Regions from separate parts of the Xanthomonas indica genome, predicted to be linked through region 2. Evidence: predicted binding sites of a transcription regulator. Region 2 holds the regulator's gene; the other holds the start of a gene.
What was found. Region 2 encodes FliA, which starts transcription of late flagellar genes. Its sites were predicted from a motif close to TAAAGTTTNNCNNNCNNNGGCCGATAA; they were not measured.
Positions count from the first base shown of each region.

Region 1: Q7W82_RS08365 (GGDEF domain-containing protein) is a predicted target of FliA. The motif match lies at 5,280-5,306, and genes of this name have one in related genera.

Region 1 is NZ_CP131914.1:1,911,327-1,922,255, reverse strand. It holds gene Q7W82_RS08395 (GNAT family N-acetyltransferase) at 1-423, shown strand, start outside; gene Q7W82_RS08390 (hypothetical protein) at 566-826, shown strand; gene Q7W82_RS08385 (hypothetical protein) at 898-1,320, shown strand; gene Q7W82_RS08380 (hypothetical protein) at 1,385-2,026, shown strand; gene Q7W82_RS08375 (XVIPCD domain-containing protein) at 2,048-2,377, shown strand; gene Q7W82_RS08370 (hypothetical protein) at 2,524-2,733, opposite strand; gene Q7W82_RS08365 (GGDEF domain-containing protein) at 2,934-5,027, opposite strand; gene Q7W82_RS08360 (hypothetical protein) at 5,463-6,698, opposite strand; gene Q7W82_RS08355 (adenylosuccinate synthase) at 7,003-8,295, opposite strand; gene Q7W82_RS08350 (DUF2065 domain-containing protein) at 8,552-8,737, opposite strand; gene Q7W82_RS08345 (protease modulator HflC) at 9,124-9,990, opposite strand; gene hflK (FtsH protease activity modulator HflK) at 9,987-10,929, opposite strand, start outside.
Region 2 is NZ_CP131914.1:2,954,565-2,965,493, reverse strand. It holds gene flhF (flagellar biosynthesis protein FlhF) at 82-1,698, shown strand; gene Q7W82_RS12805 (P-loop NTPase) at 1,685-2,569, shown strand; gene Q7W82_RS12800 (RNA polymerase sigma factor FliA) at 2,566-3,315, shown strand; gene cheY (chemotaxis response regulator CheY) at 3,335-3,727, shown strand; gene Q7W82_RS12790 (protein phosphatase CheZ) at 3,728-4,336, shown strand; gene Q7W82_RS12785 (chemotaxis protein CheA) at 4,341-6,089, shown strand; gene Q7W82_RS12780 (flagellar motor protein) at 6,592-7,332, shown strand; gene motD (flagellar motor protein MotD) at 7,340-8,287, shown strand; gene Q7W82_RS12770 (ParA family protein) at 8,287-9,069, shown strand; gene Q7W82_RS12765 (chemotaxis protein CheW) at 9,174-10,445, shown strand; gene Q7W82_RS12760 (STAS domain-containing protein) at 10,554-10,862, shown strand; gene Q7W82_RS12755 (response regulator) at 10,859-10,929, shown strand, end outside.

The DNA of each region.
Region 1 (10,929 bases), 1.0 Mb from region 2:
CCGCAGATCGCCGCCTGGTACCACGCGGCCTGGGGCCAGGAGGCAGGCTTCTCGCTGGACGACGAACTGCGCCAACTGCAACGCGCGCCGGATGCGCACGGCCTGCCACGGCGGCTGGTGGCCTTCGACGGCGCCCGCGCGATCGCCGTGGCGCAGCTGAAATACCGGGAGATGGACGCCTTCCCCCAGTACCCGTACTGGCTGGGCGGCGTGTACGTGGACGCGGCCTATCGCGGACGTGGCATTGCCGGCCGCCTGCTTGCCCAGGCCCTGGCCGACGCCGCGACCCTGGGCCTGGGCGCGTTGTATCTGCAGACCGAGCACCTGGACGGCGGCCTGTATGCCCGCCACGGCTGGCAGCCCGTGCAGGAAGCCGATTCCTACGGCAGCCACGTGCTGCTGATGGTGCGCCCGGTCGGCTGAGCGGGTGCCCGCGTCGCCGCGCCTGCACATTACTTTTCCCCCGCGCCGCGTTAACGTGGCGCTTGGAAAGATGGAGCGGCCTTCCCTAACCTACCGCTCGATCCACACACGCATGAATGCAGCGCCGAGGATGCAACCCACCATGATCACCGACACCGCCCACGCCGTGGACGATACCGCCACCGACAGCGCCCCGACCCCGCCCGCGCGCCGTGCCGCCATCTCCGGCCGCGCCGCCGCGCACAGCGTGTACCGCTCGCCGCTGTCCGCCGACGACGCAGGCGACGCCGCGCTGCGCCTGCGCGAACAACGCGCCAAGCGCGCGGCGCAGGTGGCCGCGGTCGGCACCGTCGCCGCCCTGGCCGCCGTGGCCCTGATTGCCTGGCGGCGCGCGCGGCGCTGACCAGCACCTGGCGCATCCGGCATGATGCGCCGAGCAGGAAGCTCGCCACCGCCCACGCAAGGAACGTCCTCATGACGCCGTGGCGCCGCATTGCCCGACTCGCCGGCCTGGCGCTGGTCGCCAGCGCGTGCAGCATGTCCGCCGCCGCCCGCAAGACGCCCATGGCCTCGGCGGCACTGCGCGTTCCGGCCGACCTGCCCAACCAGCGCCTGTTCGACTGCGCCGAATCCAGCATCGCCACCCTGTCCGAGACCAGCAGCTCCTGGCCCAAGGTCACCCGCGAAGATGCGGCGCGAGGCATCCTGGAATCGGGCGACTTCCCCGAAGCGAACCGCAGCGGCTTTCGCCTGCGCCTGGAGCGTCTACCGGGCGCCAGCCAGGCCAATCTCGCGCTCAAGGGCGCTGGCGCCTATTTCGTCGACCTGGGCGTCGACCAGGCGATGCAGGATCTCAAGACCGCACTGGATCGCTGCGTCGCCACGCAACCACAGTGAGTCCGAATAGGACACGGCAGTTCTGACCCCCACGCCATCACAGCGACCAAGGAAGGACACGACCATGCCCAATTACGCCATCGAAGCCCGCTCGCTCGGCGTCATCGGCATCGCCGGCCACGCCTTCTGGGTGCTGCGCGACGAACATGGCAAGGCCGTGGCGGAACTGCATGGCCTGGCCACCGATCGCCAGACCGGCCAGGCCATCCCCATCGGCACCGACGCCACCCGGCACGCGCTGCGCGCCTGGCATTACCCGCACGATCCTGCCTACGCCCACTCCATCGGCGAGAAGGTCGACAGCACCACCTACATCCGCGACGACCAACCGGCGCGCACGGTCGCCACCGGCGACAAGCGCGAGATCCTGGAGCGCTGGAATACCGCGGTGCGCGCCGTGCCGGAACTCAACGCACAGGACCGCGACTATCCAAACTACGGCTTCAAGGTCTTCGGCGAGACCGTCAACAGCAACTCCGCCTACCGCACCTTCGGCGAACTGATGGACGTACCCGTGCAGCGCTTCTCCCGACGCCTCGAACCGGGCGTCGGCAACCGCATGCTGTCGCCGGAACGCACCGAGGAGCTGCGGTATCACGCACCGGACGAACGGGAACAACAACGCGCGCCAGCCCCCGCGGCCGACCCCACACGCGCCGACCACCCCGATCACACGATGCTGCAGCAGATCCGCGACAAGGTCTAAGGGCTCAATGGCCCCGGCAAATTGAACCCGGCCGACACCGACCGCGTCAGCGCGAGCCTGTACGTCCTGGCCAAGCAACACCACTTCAGCAGCGTCGACCAGGTCGCGCTCAGCCAGCAGACCGCAACCGCTGCCGCGGGCGAAACCATCTTCATCGTGCAGGGCGCCGCCAACGATCCGGCCAAGCAGCGCGCACATATGTCCAGGGCGGAAGCGGCGCAGACGCCGGTGCAGCAGTCCTATGCGATTGCGCAGGCGCAGCAGCCGGAGCCGCAAGCCCAGACGCAACAGGTGGAGTCACCGGCGCAGACGCAAGACGCGCAGCCGCGGCCGCTAGTGCACGCGCTCTAGCTTTACGAACGTGCAAGCGGCCGCCAGCAACATGCATGGCGGTCGCCGACCGCATCGGGCGACGCGAGGAGCGTTTCCGTACAAGGCAGTGCCTTCGCTGCACTCGACGCTGGCGTCGCAGAGCACTACGTTGGCGCTGGTTTCACTCAGCCGCCAGCCAACCCGCCACCGGCGCGTCCAGGCAGAGCGCCGTCCTCGTCCACCGCCTCCGCGTCTTCAAGATCGCCCACTTCGCGTGCAATCCCGGCCTGCGGATCGGGCTGTGGCGCTTCGCGGTCCAAGTCTCCGTTCTTCGGCGTGGGCACCTTGGCCGTATCGTCGACGCTCTTGCCGTTCGTAGCGTCATGCGTGTTCATCTAGCATCTCCTCGTGTGTCGTTCGAGGCTATGGCGCGGGCCGTGAATACCGCTGCTGGATGGTGTCAGGATGATGCAGTGATCATGTGCCGCGACAGAGCACTACTGCGATCACTGCGCTCGCGCCCCGCCGCCTCTGGCCAAAACGCGCACAGCCAATGGAGCGAGTGCCTGCCATTGCACTCGCGTGAATCGCGCTGTCACACCACCCCCTGCCCCACCACAAACACCACCCCATCGCCCCCACCCCCACTCTGCCGCAGCCGCCCCTCTGCCTCCAGCGCCTCCAGCGACACATCGGCACCTAGGTCAGTCGCCACACCTTCCAACGTCAACCCAACCCACCGATCGCGGCCGGCATGCTTGGCGCGGTACAGCGCGGCGTCGGCGATGCGCAGGCTCAGCGGCCAGTCGCCGCCGGGGTGGGCGGGAAACAGGCTCACGCCCATCGACACGGTGAGGGCGATGCGGCCGGTCGGGCGTACCAGCGGTTCGGCCTGCAGGCGTTCGCGCAGGCGACGGAACAGGCGTGGGGCGTCGGCCAGGGTGCCGCCGGGGCAGATCCACAGGAATTCTTCGCCGCCCCAGCGGGCGATGATGTCGGTGCTGCGCGCGCACTCGCGCAGCAAATCGCCCAGGTGCATCAGGGCGTGGTCGCCGCCTTCGTGGCCGTGCAGGTCGTTGACACGCTTGAAATGGTCGACATCCAGCAGCGCGATTAGCAGCGGTTCCTGGGTGCGCTCGGGCGTCGCTTCCGCCTCGCGCGCCTGCAGCCAGGCGGTGACGTAGCGGCGGTTGCGCAGGCCGGTGAGGGCGTCCTCTTCGCTCTGGCGGCGGATGGTGGCGGTGAGCTGTTCCAGTTCGCGGTGCTGGGTCTGGATCTCGTCGTTCTTGCGCGCCAGTTCGGCGTTGATGCGCCGGCGCACGCGGCCTTCGCGCACCTTGAGCAGGAAGAAGCCGGCCAGCGCCAGCAGCGCGGCCAACAGGCCGTAGAGCACGCTGCGCTGGCGCTGTTCGCGCGCCTGCAGTTGCGCGTAGGCGGCCTGTTCGGCGGCGCGGGTGCGGCCAAGCGCGGCCAATTCGCTCTTCTTGCGCGCCAGGTCAACCGCCGATTCAAGCTCGGCGATGCGGGTCTTGGATTCGACATTCACCGCGTCGTCGTTGACCGCCTTGTATTCGCGCATCAGCGCCAGCGCCTCGTGGTCGCGGCCGAGCGCGTCGAGGTTGTCGATCATGCGCGGGTACAGTTCCAGCCGCCGCGGCACGTTGTCCGAGTGCGCGAACAACTGCCGCGAGCGCTCGAACGCGGTGGCCGCGGCCTCGCGCTGGCCGAGGTCCGCCAGGGTGACGCCAAGATTGGAATAGACGATGGCGGCTTCGCCGTTGTCGCCATGATCGCCGCCATGCGCAACGTTCTCCAGCGCCGCGGCGGCTTCGCGCAACAGCGGCAAAGCCTCCTGCGGGCGATGCTGGCGACGCAGCACGTTGGCGAGGTTGTTCAGCGGCCCGACCACCGACGCCTTGTCGTCGGCGCGCGCCGACGCCAGCGCCTGCCGGTAGATGGCCTCGGCACGCGGCAGCTCGTTGGCGCCTTCGTAGGCCGAGCCGAGGTTGTTGAGCACATCGGCGCGCGCCAGTCCCTTGCGCGGCTTGGCATCGTAGGCGGCCAGCGCACGTTGTCCGTACTCGATCGCCTTTTTCCACTCGTGGGCATAGACGAACACGCCGGTGGCGTTGTGCAGCATGGCGGCGTCGTCCGGTTTGCCCAGCGCCTTGCCCACGCGCTCCACTTCGAGCACGGCGGCGATGGCATCGGGCATGCGGCCCTGCTGCGAGGACACGATGAAGATGATCTGATTGGCGTTGTACTCCACCAGGTCGGGATGGGTGCGCACCTTCGACAAGGCGATGCGGGCGACGCGCAGGGCGTCGTCCTGCGCGCCCATCAGGTAGTAGGAAGCAGCGAGCATTCGCCACAGTTCAGCGATCTTTGGTTCGTCCGGCAGTTCTTTTTCCAGGCGCCGCATCTCGCCCTCAAGCTGGGCGATGCGAGCAGCATCGCGGGGCCGCCAGATGTCGCCATTGAGCTTTTTGAGCAAACGCAGCCGCTGCTGCGGCGACAACGGCTGGGCGAGCAACGCCGAGCCGATGGACACCACGGTGTCCGGCTGACCCGCCGCGGACGCCGCGTCCACCAGTTCCAGGCCAAGGGGAACCAAGCCCTGCTTGTCGGCCGCGGCCTCCCACGCCGGCAAGCCCATGCGCAGCGCGGCCGTCGGATCGTCGGCACGCACGGCCGCCACGCAGGCTGGCAACGCCTGCGTCGGCGCGCACGCGGGCGCTGACGCTGTCTGTGCCACCACGCACGGCGCGAGCGCACCGCACCACAGCAGCGCCCCGAGCGACTGCCAAACCAAGCGACTGCGCACTGCCTTCTCCCCCAAGATGCCGCGGCGCACGCCGGAGCCCTGGGCACGGCAACCGCCGGCGCAATCTGGTTCCCCGCGTGTCGCTGCCGATGTGCAGCGACGCCGACCCGTGCGCTGCTATCGGCCGCGCAGGCGATTTCTTGAGTCTTATCCCGCGCTGTAACCGACCTAGTGCACGCTATGCCAGCACGGGCGCGCACCAGTTAGGACCGCAGCTAGCCCCTCTCCCACCGGGAGAGAGGCTGGGGTAAGGGTCGGGAACACGCCGCGCACCACACATCCCGGATCCCGACGCCCCCATCACAGCGGCGTCAGCTGCCGGAGCTGCGCGTCATCGGGAAACGCCCGCACGCGGTAGCGCGGCGGATACAGCGGCGGCTGCGGCTGCATCAGGTCGCCGAACGCAGTAATCGCCTCGTCCCAGGCCACCACGGCGACCTCGTCCCCCTCGGCGTCGTCGCGCGGGACGATCAAGGCGATCCGGTCGGCCCTGGGAAGTAACGTCTCGACGCCCTTGGTCCAGGTACAGAGCGAAAACTGCCGCGCACCGTCATCGCGCTCCTGGTAGACGCTGAACGATGCGACGAAGATGTCCTGGTCGGTGGCGTCGTGGAGCTTGTCCAGCGCCGCCTTCTGGTCGGCATAGGCAGGCGCGTCCAGCAGCCGGCGCAGGTCCGCCTGGCGCTGGCGCTGCTCGGGCAACGCCAGCGCGAACGGCACGATGCGGCGCGCTTCGTCGTAGGTGAACACCAGCGCGGACACGCTGCGCCCTTGCGCGGCCGCTTCCAGGCTCAGTTCCAGCATCGCGCCGATGGCGGCCGCATCGCGATCGCCCACCACCAGCAGGCAGTCGCGCGCCGGCAGCATGAACAGCGGATTGCCCGCCACCGGAACGCGGTACAGCACATCGGGGAGCAAGGCACGACTGGTGTCGTAGGCGTCCTGCCATGCGCCGCGGAACACGCCGGGTGCGACTTCGACGAATTGGTCGGCGGTTGCCTCGCGCAGATTGTCACGGGCGATGGTCAGGCCTTCGTCCAGGGTGATCCCCCATGCCGCACGCGGCCCCTGGAACAGCGTGGAAATCGTGTCCGGCAGATCCAGCGCCAGCAACTCGACGCAATCCTCGGCAATGTCGCGCCACGCATACGGGAATGGCGCATCGAGACCCTTCTCGAGCACGTGCTCCAGCCGCAGCTCCTCGAACATGCCGCGATTGCGGATCACCGGCATCAGCGTCGCGCGCACCTCTTCGAATGTCTTTTCCCGTCCACTCTCTTCCTGTGCGTTGAGCGATGACGTCACGTAGGCGCGCAATGCCTCGGCGCGGCCCTTGCGTGGCGCGGTCTTGTAGGCCTGATAGGCGTTGTGCAGATAGATGGTGTAGCCGTTGCCGCCGACCAGCCGGAACGCGTCGGGCTGATAGACCAACTCCTCGCGATAGCCGCGCGCGCGCAGGGCGTCGGTGTACATCCTGGCGAAGGCATCGGGACTGGGCGTGCGGTTGAACAGCGTATCGAACAGTGCAGCGAACATCGGCGGTCGTCCTTGTCGAGTGGCGGCATGCGGGTGCCGCGGCATGCTAGCGCAACTGTGCTGTCGCGCAGATGGACATGGGCTGCTGCTTGCGCGAAGGCAACCGGCAACTCCGATTGCGCGGAGCCGCAGCAAGCACGCGCGCGCTGTTCGATCAGCCGCCCACACGCCCGCACACATTCCCGGCGCGATGCCTCATGCAGCTCGGTGCGTGCAAATAAAAAGCCCCGCTGTCGCGGGGCTCTTTGGAGACTCGGCGCCTCCTTCTCCCGCGTACGGGAGAAGGATCCGCGTGCCACCTGCGTCAGGCAAACGGATCCTGCAGCACCATGGTGTGCTCGCGGTCCGGGCCGGTGGAGACGATCGAGATCGGGCAGCCGGCCAGTTCCTCCAGCGCGCGCAGGTAGGCGCGGGCGGCGGGCGGCAGTTCGTCCCACACGGTGATGCCGTGGGTGTTCTCGCTCCAGCCCGGGAATTCCAGGTACACGGGGGTGCACTCTTCCCAGCCCTGCGCGTCCAGCGGCGCGTATTCGGTGCGCTTGCCGCGGTATTCGTAGGCGATGCACACCTTCAGCTTCTCCATGCCGTCGAGCACGTCGAGCTTGGTGATGCACAGGCCGGAGATACCGTTGATGGCCACCGCGCGCTTGAGCGCGACGATGTCCATCCAGCCGCAGCGGCGCGGGCGGCCGGTGGAGGCACCATACTCGGCGCCACGGTCGCGGATGCCCTGGCCGATCTCGTCGTCCAGCTCGGTCGGGAACGGGCCGCCGCCGACGCGGGTGGCGTAGGCCTTGGCGATGCCCAGCACGTAGTCGATGTCCTGGGCGCCCACGCCGGTGCCGGCCAGTGCGCCGCCGACGGTGGTGTTGGAGCTGGTGACGTAGGGATAGGTGCCGTGGTCGATGTCCAGCAGCGCGCCCTGCGCGCCTTCGAACAGCACGCGCTTGCCCTGCTTGCGCAGGTCGTGAAGGATGCCGGCGACGTCGGACTTCATCGGCTGGACGTACTCGCCGAAGGCCAGCGCTTCGTCGAAGGTCTTCTGGAAGTCGACCGCTTCCACGCCCAGGTACTTGGTGAGCACGAAGTTGTGGTAGTCCAGCGCGGTGCGCAGCAGCTCTTCCAGCTGCGGCGGGTAATGCAGGTCGGCGACGCGGATGCCGCGGCGCGCCACCTTGTCTTCGTAGGCCGGACCGATGCCGCGGCCGGTGGTGCCGATGGCCTTGCCGCCGGCGGCCTTCTCGCGGGCCTGATCCAGGGCGATGTGGTACGGCATGATCAGCGGCGCGGCCGGCGAGATCTTCAGGCGCGAACGTACTTCCACGCCGGAGGTCTCCAGCTCCTCGATCTCCTTGCGCAGCGCGGCCGGGGAGATCACCACGCCGTTGCCGATCAGGCACAGCGCGTCGGCGCGCAGGATGCCGGACGGGATCAGGTGCAGGACGGTCTTCTTGCCGTTGATGACGAGGGTGTGGCCGGCATTGTGGCCGCCCTGGAAGCGGACGACGGCGCCGATTTCCTCGGTGAGCAGATCGACGATCTTGCCTTTGCCTTCATCGCCCCACTGGGCGCCGAGCACGACAACTGACTGACCCATGGCTGGGTAACTCCTGGTTTGCTGCGCGACCGTCGGGGCCACGCGGATGTGGTGGCCGTGCGGGGACGACCGGCACCGGTGCGGCCGCTCCATCGGGGAGCGTCCAGGCGGCGGCGGACCCATACACGGAAAAAGCCGGTCGAGACGCTCGCGTGGAGCGGGCCCGGCCGGCTTTTGTGCATTATCCGGGTTTTGGGTGGCAGTCACCACCCCCTGACCGGCCGCGTTCAGGCCCGGCGGCCGCCACCCGCCTGGCTCAGCCGCGCACCCACCACAGCGCCAGCAGGCCCACGCCGACGGCAATGGCGCCGGCCCCACGCAACTGCCGCGGCGGCATGCTCAACATCTGCTGGACCATCCGCCGCCATGCCTCCGGCGCGGCGAACAGCAGCAGGCCTTCGAGGATCACCATCAGGCAAACCGCGGCGATGAGATCGTGCATGGCGGTCGCCAGAGATGAGTGGCCGTCAAGACGGATGCAGGAGTATCAGAGCAAGAGCAACAGCTTCCGCTGAAGCGGGTCACTTTTCTTTGCTTGTGCAAAGAAAAGTAACCAAAAGAAAGCACACCCCGACTCCGCGCCCTTCGCGCTGCGCGCTACGGGTCCGCGAACAGGACGGGATTCGCGGAAGGGGCATCCTGCCCCTGCCGCGAACGGCGCACATCCATGTGCGCCGCCCTTCGGGTTTTTCCCGCCCTGTTCGCCGCTACGTAGGGGGCCCGGCACATCAAAAGCGAAGCAAAAGCAACAATCGCAAGAGCAAAGAAGAGGCTGAGCAGGGAACCCGCCCTTACGAATCCCCAATCCCCACTCCCCAATCCCACCCCTCAGCGATCGCTCTTGAGGTACTGCAGGAAGGGATCGTTCTTGTCGAGCACGATCACGCCGTTGCCGTCGGCCATGGCGCCGCGGTAGGCCTCCAGGCTGCGGTAGAAGGCGTAGAACGACGGGTCGGCGGAGCCGGCCTTGCCGTAGACGCTGGCGGCCTCGGCATCGCCTTCGCCGCGCAGCTTCTGCGCGTCGCGCTCGGCCTCGGCGACCAGCACCGTGCTCTCGCGGTCGGCCTGGGCACGGATGGTCAGCGCCTGCTCCTCGCCCTCGGCGCGCAGCTTGGCCGCTTCCTGCTTGCGCTGCGCGCGCATGCGCTCGTACACGTCGGTGATCACCTGGCTGTCGGTCGGCAGGTCGATCTGCTTGATGCGCAGGTCGACGATCTGCATGCCCAGGGTCTTGCTGGCCGCGTTGATCGCCACCAGCTGCTTGGCGATCAGTTCGCTGCGGTCGCCGGACACCAGCTGCTGCAGGGTGCGCGAGTTGATCTGGTTGCGCAGCGAGTCGGTGATGATCGGCGCCAGCAGGCTGTTGGCCACCTTCTCGTCGCCGCCCTGGGTGGCGCGGTAGAAGGCGCGCACGTCGGAGATGTAGCCGATGGCGAAGAAGCTGACGCTGACGTCCTTCTGCTCGGCGGTGAAGTAGCGCGCGGGGGTGGTGTCGATCACCTGGAAGCGGCGGTCGAACATGCGCACCGACTCGACCAGCGGCACCTTGAAGTGCAGGCCCGGCTTGAGGTCGGCACGCACCACGCGGCCCAGGTTCAGCACCATCGCCGCCTTGTCCTCGGGCACCACGAACACCGAGCTGAGCAGCGCGAACAGCGCGACGACGGCAATGCCGGCCCACAATGACAGTTTCATCGCTGGATCTCCTCACGGCCGGTCGGGCGCGGCGTGCGCTCCGGGTTGCGGACACTTTCGGCCGAACTGCTGTTCAAGGACGGCATCAGCACCTCCTGCGGCACCGTCGGCAGCGATCCGCCGGTGGTCGGCGAGGTCGGCGGGGTGGACGTGGCGGGCGCCTTGCCCTCGGCCGGCATCGGCACGTAGATCAGCTGGCGGCCGTCGCCGCCGATGACCTTGCGGTTCTCCGCCAGCACCTGCTGGATTGTCTCCAGCCACAGCCGCTTGCGGGTGACCTCCGGCGCGTTCTGGTACTGCTGCTGCAGCAGGGTGAAGCGCTCGGCATCGCCCTGTGCGCGGGCGATCGCCGCTTCCTTGTAGCCTTCGGCGACGGTACGGGTGCGTGCCGCCTGGCCGCGCGCCTCCGGCACCACCTTGGCGGCGTAGGCCTGGGCCTCGTTGATCAGCCGCTCCTTGACCTGCTGGGCGCCGTTGACCTCGTCGAAGGCCGACTTCACTTCCTCCGGCGGACGCGCGTCGGGCAGGGTCAGGCCGGTCACGATCAGGCCGGTGTGATAGGCCTTCAGCGCGGCCTGCAGGCGCTCGCGCGCGGCCACCGCCATCGGGCCGCGGTTGTTGAGCACCGTGTTGAGATCGGAACGGCCGATCTGTTCGCGCACCGCGCTCTGCGCGGCCTGCTCCAGCACCAGGTCGGCATTGCGCGCACCGAACACGTAGGTGCGCGGGTCCTCGACCCGGTACTGCACGTTGAGCGAGACGTTGACGATGTTCTCGTCGCCGGTCAGCACCGGCAGTTGGCTGTCGAAGGTCTTGATGCGGGTGGCATCGACCTTGCGCACGGTCTCGATCGGCCACGGCAGCTTGAAGTTCGGGCCGGGTTGCAGGATCCGCGAGAACTGGCCGAAGCGCAGGACCACGCCGCGCTGCTGCTCGCCG
Region 2 (10,929 bases):
ACGACACCGCGGCCCGCCACGTACCGGCACCGATCCCGCATCCATTCCCAATTCCCCATTCACCATTTCCGGCTCCCACCCATGAAGATCAAACGCTTTGTCGCCCCCGACATGCGCACCGCCTTCCGGATGGTGCGCGACGAGCACGGCCCGGATGCGGTGATCCTGTCCAACCGGCGTACCGACGAGGGCATCGAGATCGTCGCCGCCAGCAATTACGACGAAGCCCTGGTGCAGCGGGCGCTGGATGCGGTGCGCCCGGACGAGGCGCCGCGCGCCGCCGCGGCGCAGGCACCGGCCGCTCCCGCCCCGCGCGCCGCGCGTGGTGAGAGCGCCGCGGCCAACCCGGCGATGGCGATGATGGCCGCGATCAGCGAACGCCGCGGCGGTGCCGCGCCGGCCGCCCCGGCCGCGCCCGCGGCCCGGCCGCTGACCCAGCCGGCGGCGCTGGCCGCCTCGGCCATGCCCGCCGCGGCGGCGCCGGCCGCCGCAGCGCGTCCGGCCGCAGCGGCCAAGGCCCCGGCCCGCGCCGACTTCAGCATCCCCGAGGACGTGTTCCGCAACGCCCCGATCAGCGTGCCGATGCCCAGCCCGTTCGCCGCCGCCACCGCGGCGCCGGCCGTCGACGCCGCGCCGGCCTGGCGCGACGACGTCGCCGCGGTGGCGCTGACCCCGGTGGCGAGCCCGGCCCCGGCCGCGCCCAGCGTGGCCAAGGCCGACGCGCCGGCCACTGCCGGAATCCCGGCGGCGGCGGCGCTGGCGGCGGTGCCGACCTTCCCCGCCCCGCAGAACGACGAACAATTGACGCAGCTGCGCGACGAACTGGCGCTGATGCGGCAGATGATCGAGCGCGAGATGAACCGCCTCACCGACGAGCGTCTGCGCGGCTCGCCGGTCCGCGCCCAGGCGCTGGAGCTGATGGACGACTACGGCTTCGACAGCGGCATCACTCGCGACGTGGTCATGCAGATCCCCGCCGACCTGGAGCTGCACCGCGGCCGCGGGCTGATGCTGGGCCTGCTGTCCAAGCGCCTGCCGATCGCCGCGCTGGATCCCCTCGAGGAAGGCGGCGTGATCGCCCTGATCGGCCCCACCGGCGCCGGCAAGACCACCACCATCGCCAAGCTGGCCTCGCGCTTCCTGGAGCGCCATGCCGCCCGCGACGTGGCCCTGGTCACCACCGACACCGTCCGCGTCGGCGGCCGCGAACAGCTGCACAGCTACGGCCGCCAGCTCGGCATCGCCGTGCACGAGGCCGACAGCGATGCCGCGCTGCAGCAGCTGCTGGAACGCCTGGCCGACTACAAGCTGGTGCTGATCGACACCGCCGGCATGGGCCAGCGCGACCGCGCCCTGGCCGCCCAGTTGCACTGGCTGCGCGCCTCGCGCGTGGTCCGATCCTTGCTGGTCCTCCCTGCCAACGCCCATTTCTCCGACCTGGACGAGGTGGTGCGCCGGTTCGCCGGCGCCGACCCACAGGGGGTCATCATGACCAAGTTGGACGAGACCGGGCGGTTCGGCAGTGCCTTGTCGGTGGTCGTGGACCACCGCCTCCCCATCACCTGGGTGACCGATGGACAGCGTGTGCCGGACGACCTGCACCGCGCCAACGCCGCCAGCCTGGTATTGCGCCTTGAAGATTTGCGGCGCGCTGCCGATAAGCCCTGTACTCCGGAGCAGACCCATGCCGTCGCGTGACTACGTCAATCTGACCAATGCCTTCCCCCTGTCGGCGACGCGCAGCGAACCGCTGGGTCCGGTGCGCACCATCGCCGTGACCGGCGGCAAGGGCGGCGTGGGCAAGACCAACATCTCGGTCAACCTGTCCATGGCGCTGGCCGACATGGGCAAGCGCACCCTGCTGCTGGACGCCGACCTCGGCCTGGCCAACGTCGACGTGCTGCTGGGGCTGACCCCCAAGTTCACCGTGGCCGACCTGGTCGCCGGGCGCTGCACCCTGGAAGAGGTGCTGATCGACATGCCCAACGGGCTGATGGTGGTGCCCGCCGCCTCCGGCCGCCGCTACATGGCCGAGCTGCCGCCGGCCCAGCACGTGGGCCTGGTCAACGTGTTCTCCGAACTGCAGCGCGAGCTGGACGTGATGATCGTCGACACCGCCGCCGGCATCACCGACAGCGTGCTGACCTTCTGCCAGGCCGCGCAGGACGCGGTGGTGGTGGTCTGCGACGAGCCGGCCTCCATCACCGACGCCTACGCCCTGATCAAGGTCCTCTCGCGCGAGCGCGGCGTGGACCGGGTGCAGATCGTCGCCAACATGGTCCGCGACCTCAACGAGGGCCGCCTGCTGTACGACAAGCTCAGCCGGGTCTGCGAGAAGTTCCTCGGCGACGTGTCGCTGAACTACCTGGGCTGCGTGCCGCAGGACGACTGGCTGCGCCTGTCGGTGCAGCGCCAGCAGCCGGTGGTCAAGGCCTACCCGTCCAGCCCGTCGGCGCAGGCGATCTCGGAGATCGCCCGGCGCACCGCGCGCTGGCAGGCGCCGACCGCCCCGCGCGGCAACGTCGAGTTCTTCGTCGAACGCATCATCCAGCGCGGGGTGGCCGCATGAACGCCGCCGCCCACTACCGCGCCGTCCAGCGCAACAGCGCCAACGACTACATCGCCCAGCACTCGGACCTGGTCCGGCGCATCGCCCACCACCTGGCGGCGCGGCTGCCGGCCAGCGTGGAGATCGACGACCTGATCCAGGCCGGCATGATCGGCCTGATCGAGGCCTCGCGCAGCTACGACGCCGAACAGGGCGCCTCGTTCGAGACCTACGCCTCGATCCGCATCCGCGGCGCGATGATCGACGAGATCCGCCGCGGCGACTGGGTGCCGCGCTCGGTGCACCGCCGCGCCCGCGATGCCGCCTCGGCGATCCGCAAGATCGAGCAGAGCACCGGCCGCGCCGCCGCCGCCAACGAAGTGGCCGCGGCGATGGAGATGCCGCTTCCCGAATACCTGCGTTTGATGGAAGATGCCGCCCGCGGCCAGGTGCTGAGCCTGGAGTCGCGCATCGAGGACCATGGCGAGCTGGATACCATCGCCAAGGGCGGACCCAATCCGCAGCAGATGCTCGAGCGCAGCGAATTCGGCCGCGAGCTGGGCAAGGCCATCGCGCAATTGCCCGAACGCGAGCAGTTGGTGCTGTCGCTGTACTACGAGCAGGAATTGAACCTCAAGGAAATCGGCGCGGTGCTCGGGGTCAGCGAGTCGCGCGTGTGTCAGATCCATGGCCAGGCCACGGTACGGTTGCGCGGACGCCTGAAGGCGTTCGAGGTCGCCGATGCCGGTCTGGAAGACGAAGAATAGGAACCCTTAGGAGTCAGTGGTGAACAAGAACATGCGGATTTTGATCGTGGACGATTTCTCGACGATGCGACGCATCGTCAAGAATCTGCTCGGCGATCTGGGCTTCACCAATACCGCCGAGGCCGAAGACGGCAACAGCGCCCTGGCCGCGCTGCGCTCGGCGCCGTTCGAGTTCGTGGTCACCGACTGGAACATGCCGGGCATGACCGGCATCGATCTGCTGCGCAACATCCGCGCCGACGACAAGCTCAAGCACCTGCCGGTGCTGATGGTCACCGCCGAGGCCAAGCGCGAGCAGATCATCGAGGCCGCGCAGTGCGGCGTGAACGGCTACATCATCAAGCCGTTCACCGCGCAGACGCTGCAGGAGAAGCTGGGCAAGATCTTCGAGCGCCTGGGGGCGACTGCCTAAATGGAAGCCACCGCCGAACGTACTGCCCTGATCGAACGCCTGCAAGGCGCGCTGGACGCGCTGGAAAACGGCGACGAGGCCGGCTGGCGCAGGGAGATCGACACCCTCGCCGCCTGGCGCACGCGGCCGATGATGCAGGGCCTGAGCCGGCTCGCGCGCGATCTGGGCCAGGCGCTCGGCGAACTGCCGATGGTGCCCAGCGAGGCCGGCGAGCTGGACGATGCCTGCTCGCGCCTGGACCACGTGGTGGAGATGACCGAACAGGCCAGCCACCGCACCCTGGACCTGGCCGAGGAATGCCGTGCGCTGGCCAACCAGCTGGCGGCCGGCGGCCTCAGCGGCGACCAGAGCGAGATCCTCGACAAGATCCGCCACAACCTCACCGAAATGGCCCTGGCGCAGAGCTTCCAGGACCTGACCGGGCAGATCATCCGCCGCGTCGCCGGCATCGTGCGCCGCGTACACGAAGGCTTCGGCGCGCTGGGTCTGCCGCCGAAGGAAGAACGCAAGGCCGACGGCAGCCTGGCCGGCCCGGCCCTGCCCGGCCTGGACCGCCACGGCGTGTCGCAGAACGACGCCGACGACCTGCTCTCGGGCCTGGGACTGTAAATCTATGAGCGCCGTACCCGACGACATCGCTGCCGATTTCATCATCGAGGCCCAGGAGATCCTGGACCGGCTCGGCGAGCAGTTGGTGTCGCTGGAGCAGGCGCCAGAGGACAGCGGCCAGCTCAACGCCGTGTTCCGCGGCTTCCATACGCTCAAGGGCGGCGCCGGCTTTCTGGCGATCAACGCCATGGTCGAGCTGTGCCACGCCGCGGAGGAAACCCTGGGCATGGCCCGTGCCGGCCAGGCCACCTTGCAGGCGCGGCACTTCGACGCCGCGCAGCAGTCGCTGGACTATCTGCAGTCGATGCTCGACGCCTTCGGCAGCGGCCAGGAGCCGCCGCGCGCGCCGCCTGAGCTGATCGCGCAGTTCGATGCGCACGGCGACGCCGCCCCGGCGCCGGCACCGGCCAAGAGCGCCGCGCCGGCGCCCGCGCCCAAGGCCGCCGCAGCCGGCGATGCGGACCTGATCAGCGACGACGAATTCGAGGCGCTGCTGGACCAGTTGCACGGCGATGCGCCGCCGGCGGCCACGCCGCAGGCGCTGCAGCCGGCGCCGCGCGCACCCAGCCCCGCGCCCAAGGCCGCGGCCGCCCCGGCCAAGGCCGCCGAGCCCGAACACACCGTGCGCGTGGACACCAAGCGCCTGGACGCGATCGTCAACCTGATCGGCGAACTGGTGCTCTCGCGCAACCGGCTCAAGACCCTGCGCGTGCGCCTGCGCGACGAGGAACTGGATCGCGCGGTCAGCAGCCTGGACATCGCCACCGCGCGCCTGCAGTCGGCGGTGATGCGCACGCGCATGCAGCCGGTCGGCAAGGTGTTCTCGCGCTTCCCCAAGGTGGCGCGCGACGTCGCCCGCTCCCTCAACAAGGAAGTGGAACTGGAACTGATCGGCGCCGACACCGAACTGGACCGCAACCTGGTCGAGGCGCTGGCCGATCCGCTGGTGCACCTGGTGCGCAATGCCATCGACCACGGCATCGAGGCGCCGGCGCTGCGCGAGGCCACCGGCAAGCCGCGCGGCGGCCACGTGCGCCTGTCGGCGCAGCAGGAAGGCGACTACGTCAGCATCGAGGTGCAGGACGACGGCGCCGGCATCGACCCGGAACGGCTGCGCGCCAAGGCACGCGAGAAGGGCCTGATCGACCCCGAGGCCGCGGCCCGCCTGAGCACCGAGGAATGCCTGCACCTGGTGTTCCTGCCCGGCTTCTCGACCAAGTCCGAAGTCACCGACATCTCCGGCCGCGGCGTCGGCATGGACGTGGTGCAGTCGCGCATCCGCGAACTCAGCGGGCAGATCCAGATCCAGTCGGAGCTGGGCCGCGGCAGCCGCTTCCTGATCCGCGTGCCGTTGACCCTGGCGATCCTGCCGACCCTGCTGGTGCAGGCCGGCGACACCGTCTACGCGCTGCCGCTGGCGCGCGTGGTCGAAGTGCTGCATGCGCCGCGCCGCTCGCTGGGCTGGTTCGACGGCCGCGCCGTGCTCGACCGGCAGTCGCACACCCTGCCGCTGGTGGACCTGCGCCAGTGGCTCAACATCGACGCCCCGCAACTGCCGCTGCTCACCGTGGTGGTGCTGCAGGCCGGCGAATCGCGCATGGGCCTGGTGGTGGACCAGGTCCGCGGCCGCGAGGAAGTGGTGATCAAGCCGCTGCCGCGCTCCCTGCGTGGCCTGCCCGGCTACGCCGGCGCCACCCTGATCGGCGACGGCCGCCTGGCGCTGATCCTGGATGTGGATGGCTTGAAGGCTTGAGAGCTGGGATTGGGGAATCGGGAATGGGGAATCGTCAAAGCGGCTTCCCTGGCGCCTCGTTTTTCCTGATCTCCTCGTAGGAGCGGCTTCAGCCGCGACGCGGTGAGGCTGGGAATCGGGATTGGGGATTCGCAACAGCGGTTCACCACTGGCATGCCTTCATTGTGGGAGCGGCTTCAGCCGCGACGCCATGAAGCTGGGATCCGGGAATGGGGATTGGGGAATCGCGACAGCGGCTCCCGTGTGCCTCACCTCCCGCTGTAGGAGCGGCTTCAGCCGCGACGCGATAAGGCCGGGATGAGCGGTTCGCGATTGTTGATTCGCGAAACCGGGTGCCCGTAGCGCCCTGGTCACTGGCTCGCCGCCTGGCTGGCGTCCGCACGTCGCGGCTGAAGCCGCTCCTACGAGACTCCGACCAACCCTAAGCACGCGCGCTCTTGCCAATCCCCAATCCCGCCCCCCAACCCATCAAGTCCCAAGCCCCCTGGCCGATACCTCCTGCATGGACAAGCTCAGTCTCATCGGCCTGCTGTTGGCGATTCTGTCGCTCATCGGCGGCAGCATCCTCAAGGGCGCCGGCATTTCGGCGCTGTGGTCGCCGGCTGCGTTCGTGATCGTGATCGTCGGCACCGTCGCCGCGATCCTGGTGCACACCCCGCCGTCCGTGTTCCGCCGTGCGTTCCAGATCGCCAAGTGGATCCTGTGGCCGCCGCCGAGCGATCGCCAGGCGCTGCTCAAGCAGATCGTGGAATGGAGCAACATCGCCCGCCGCCAGGGCCTGCTCGGCCTGGAGAACCAGGTGCCGCAGCAGCAGGATCCGTTCGTGCGCAAGGGCCTGCAGATGCTGGTGGACGGCGTGGAGCCGGAAGCCATCCGGCACATGCTGGAGATCGACCTGGAAGGCCAGGAACATTGCGACCTGGCCGCGGCCAAGGTGTTCGAGGGCATGGGCATCTATGCGCCGACGCTGGGCATCATCGGCGCGGTGCTGGGCCTGATCGCGGTGATGAAGAACCTGGCCGACCCGAGCAAGCTCGGCCACGGCATCGCCGCCGCCTTCACCGCCACCATCTACGGCATCGCCTCGGCCAACCTGCTGTTCCTGCCGATGGCCGCCAAGCTCAAGAGCGTGATCAAGCACAGCTGCGGCGAGCGCGAAATGATCATCGAAGGGTTGATCGCCATCGCCCAGGGCGAGAACCCGCGCAACATCGAATCGAAACTGGCCGGATTCTTGCATTGAGTTCCGAATGGCCCGCAAGCATTCCCACGACGAGCACGCCAACCACGAGGCATGGGCCATCCCCTATGCCGACCTGATGACGTTGCTGCTCGCCTTCTTCGTGGTGATGTACGCGCTGTCCACGATCAACGAAGCCAAGTACCGGGTGATGGCCGACGCGATGAGCGCGGCGTTCGGCGGCACCCCGAAGACGCTGCGCCCGGTGCAGGTCGGCGACCAGGCGCTGCAGGGCCAGGGCGGCGAGCGGCCGACCCCGATCAAGTCCAGCCCGGCACTGACCCTGCCCGATCCCAACCGGCTGCCCTCGGGCAATGCGCAGCGCGGCGACGACCTGCGCGACGCGCAGCAGCTGCGCCGCGCGCAGCGCCAGCTCGACGGCATCGCCGACCGCCTCGGCGCCGCACTGGCGCCGCTGATCCAGAAGAAGCTGATCACCGTGCGCCGCGCCGGGCTGTGGATCGAAGTGGAGATCAACAGCGACATCCTGTTCGGCTCCGGCTCGGCCGCGCTCGACCAGAGCGCACGCGCCACCCTGTCGGAACTGGCGCAGGTGCTGGCCGGCGTGCCCAACGGCGTGCGCGTGGAGGGCTACACCGACAACACCCCGATCGCCACCGCGCAGTTCCCGTCCAACTGGGAACTGTCGGCGGCACGCGCGGCCAGCGTGGTCCACCTGTTCGCCGACCAGGGCCTGCAGCCCTCGCGGCTGTCGATGATCGGCTACGGCCAGTTCCGCCCGCGTGCCAGCAACGACACGCCGGCCGGCCGCAACGCCAACCGCCGCGTGGTGCTGGTGATCCTGGCCGATTCCGGCGACAGCACCGATGCGACGCCGTCGGCCTCGGACCGCTTGAGCGCCGGCGCCGCGCCGGCCACCCCGACACCCCCCGCCGCGGCGGCCGCCGGCAGCGCCGGCAGTCCCCGCGCTGTACCTGCCATTGAAGGAGTCAACTGATGCGCATCTGGGCGATCGCCAACCAGAAAGGTGGCGTGGGCAAGACCACCACCACGCTGGCCATGGGCCGTGGGCTGGCCATGCTCGGGCACCGCGTGCTGATGCTCGATCTCGATCCGCACGCCTCGCTGACCCGGGCCTTCGACGTGCCGCAGGAACCGCAGCCGCCGGGCGTGCTCGACCTGTTCGCGTCCCCGCCGGGCGAGCTCGCCGCACTGGCCCGCGACACCGCGGTCGAGCGCCTGAGCTTCGTCTGCGGGCAGACCGCGCTGGCCACGCTGGAACGGCGCAGCGCCAACCAGCCCGGCCTGGGCCTGGCGCTGCAGCAGGCCATGGCCCGCCACGCCGGCCAGCACGACTACATCCTGCTCGACTGCCCGCCGACCCTGGGCCTGCTGATGATCAACGCGCTGGCCGCGGCCGACCGCGTGATCATCCCGACCCAGGCCGAACCGCTGGCCCTGCACGGCCTGGCCAGCATGGTCCGCACCGTGGACATGGTCGAGCGCTCGCGGCGCCGCCCCCTGCCCGCCTCGATCCTGCCGACCCTGTTCGACAAGCGCACCCGTGCCGGCAACGAGACCCTGCGGCAGATGCAGGACAGCTACGGCGAGCGGGTGTGGGAAGACGCCATCCCGGTCGATACCAAGATCTGCAACGTCAAGGCGCTGACCGTGGCCGGCGTGCCCGGCGACTACCCCGGCCGCGGCCTGGCCGCCTACCGCCGCGCGCTGGAATGGCTGCTGGCCAGCGATGCGACACCGATGGAGCAAGCCGCATGAGCACCCCTGGCATCATCGACGATTATCTGGAAGGCCTGCTCCACGACGTGATCGCCGAAGAGCAGAAGACGCCGCCGAGCCCCGCGCCGGTCGCGGTCGCCGACATGCAGGCGGACGCCGAGGAGACGGTGCCGGCTGCGGCTGCTGCAGCCGCGGCCGGTCCCACGCCCGAGCAAATCGCTGCCGCGGTCCTGGCCGAGGCCGATGCCGATCCGGCCCTGGCCGGCATCATGTCGCAGCAAGCGCTGGCGCCTGCCCCGACCGGTCCCACGCCCGAACAGATCGCCGCCGCGGTCCTGGCCGAGGCCGACTCCGATCCGGCCCTGGCCGGCATCATGTCGCAGCAAGCGCTGGCGCCCGCCCCGGCCGGCCCGACGCCCGAACAGATCGCTGCCGCAGTCCTGGCCGAGGCCGATTCCGATCCGGCCCTGGCCGGCATCATGTCGCAGCAAGCGCTGGCGCCCGCCCCGGCCGGTCCCACGCCCGAGCAGATCGCTGCCGCGGTCCTGGCCGAGGCCGATTCCGATCCGGCCCTGGCCGGCATCATGTCGCAGCAAGCGCTGGCGCCCGCCCCGGCCGGCCCGACGCCCGAACAGATCGCTGCCGCGGTCCTGGCCGAGGCCGATTCGGATCCAGCCCTGGCCGGCATCATGTCGCAGGACGCACCCGCGCCTGCCGCGCTGACCCCGGCCCAGCAGGCCGAGCGCCAGGCCGACCTGGATGCGGTCGCGGCGATGGAACGGCAGCGCGCCACCGTGCCGCGCGACCTGGCTGCCGAAGACGATGCCGCCGCCGCGCGTGCGGTCAAGCGCCCGCCGATGGCGGTGCCGCCGGAGCGCCGCGCCGAAGCCAGCCGCGCACAGGCGGCCGGCGCCAAGCTGCCGCCGAACCTGCAGTCGTTCATGGCCCCGAGCGTGCCGCACGGCTCGGCCATCGCCCCCGACCGCCTGGCCGAGCGCCGCACCCGCTGGCTGCGCCTGCGCTGCGGCGAGCAGGCCTACGCGCTGGAACTGCTGAAGGTGCAGGAGGTGGTGCTGCCGGTGCCGCTGCTGGCGCTGCGCGGCACGCCGCCGGCGATGCTCGGCATCATGAACCTGCGCGGACAGGTGGTGCCGGTGCTCGATCTGGGCGTGCACCTGGGCGCCGCGCCGATCGAGATGGACATGCAGACCCGGGTGGTGGTGCTGGAAGAGAACGGCGAGACCCTGGGCCTGCGCGTGTCCGCGGTGGAAGACGTGGCCAGCCTCAGCGACCAGCAGATCGAGCCGCCGGACAATGCCCGCATCTGCCGCATTTCCAACCATCTGTTCCGCGGCGTGGCGCGGCTGGCGCAACAGCCGATGATCCTGCTCGACGCCGAGCAACTGCTGCACTGACCCGCGCGGCGGGCGGCAACTGGGAACGGTGCCGCACTTTCCAACCGCCGCTAAAGCTTTTCAGGCCACGGCCGTTATCTGCCATAGAACCATTGGTGCGGAGCAATGATGAGCACAGTCCCCCTTGGCGAAGATCTCGGCATCGAGACCAGCGCCGACCTGAAACAACGCCTGACCGCGTTCCTTGCGTCGGACGACGTGCTGCGGCTGGACGCCGGCGAAGTGCGCCGCATCCATACCGCATCCGTACAGGTGCTGTGCGCATTCGTCGATGCCCGTCGCAAGGACGGCAAGCGCACCGAATTCGAGGCCTGCAACGCGACCTTTCGCGATGCGGCCCGCCTGCTAGGGGTCAGCGAATCGCTGGGCCTTCCTGCAACCCCTGACAATCTGAAATCTGTGGAGAACGCGGCATGAGCGCACGTATCTTGGTAGTGGACGATTCGGCGTCGATGCGCCAGATGGTCTCCTTCGCCCTCACCTC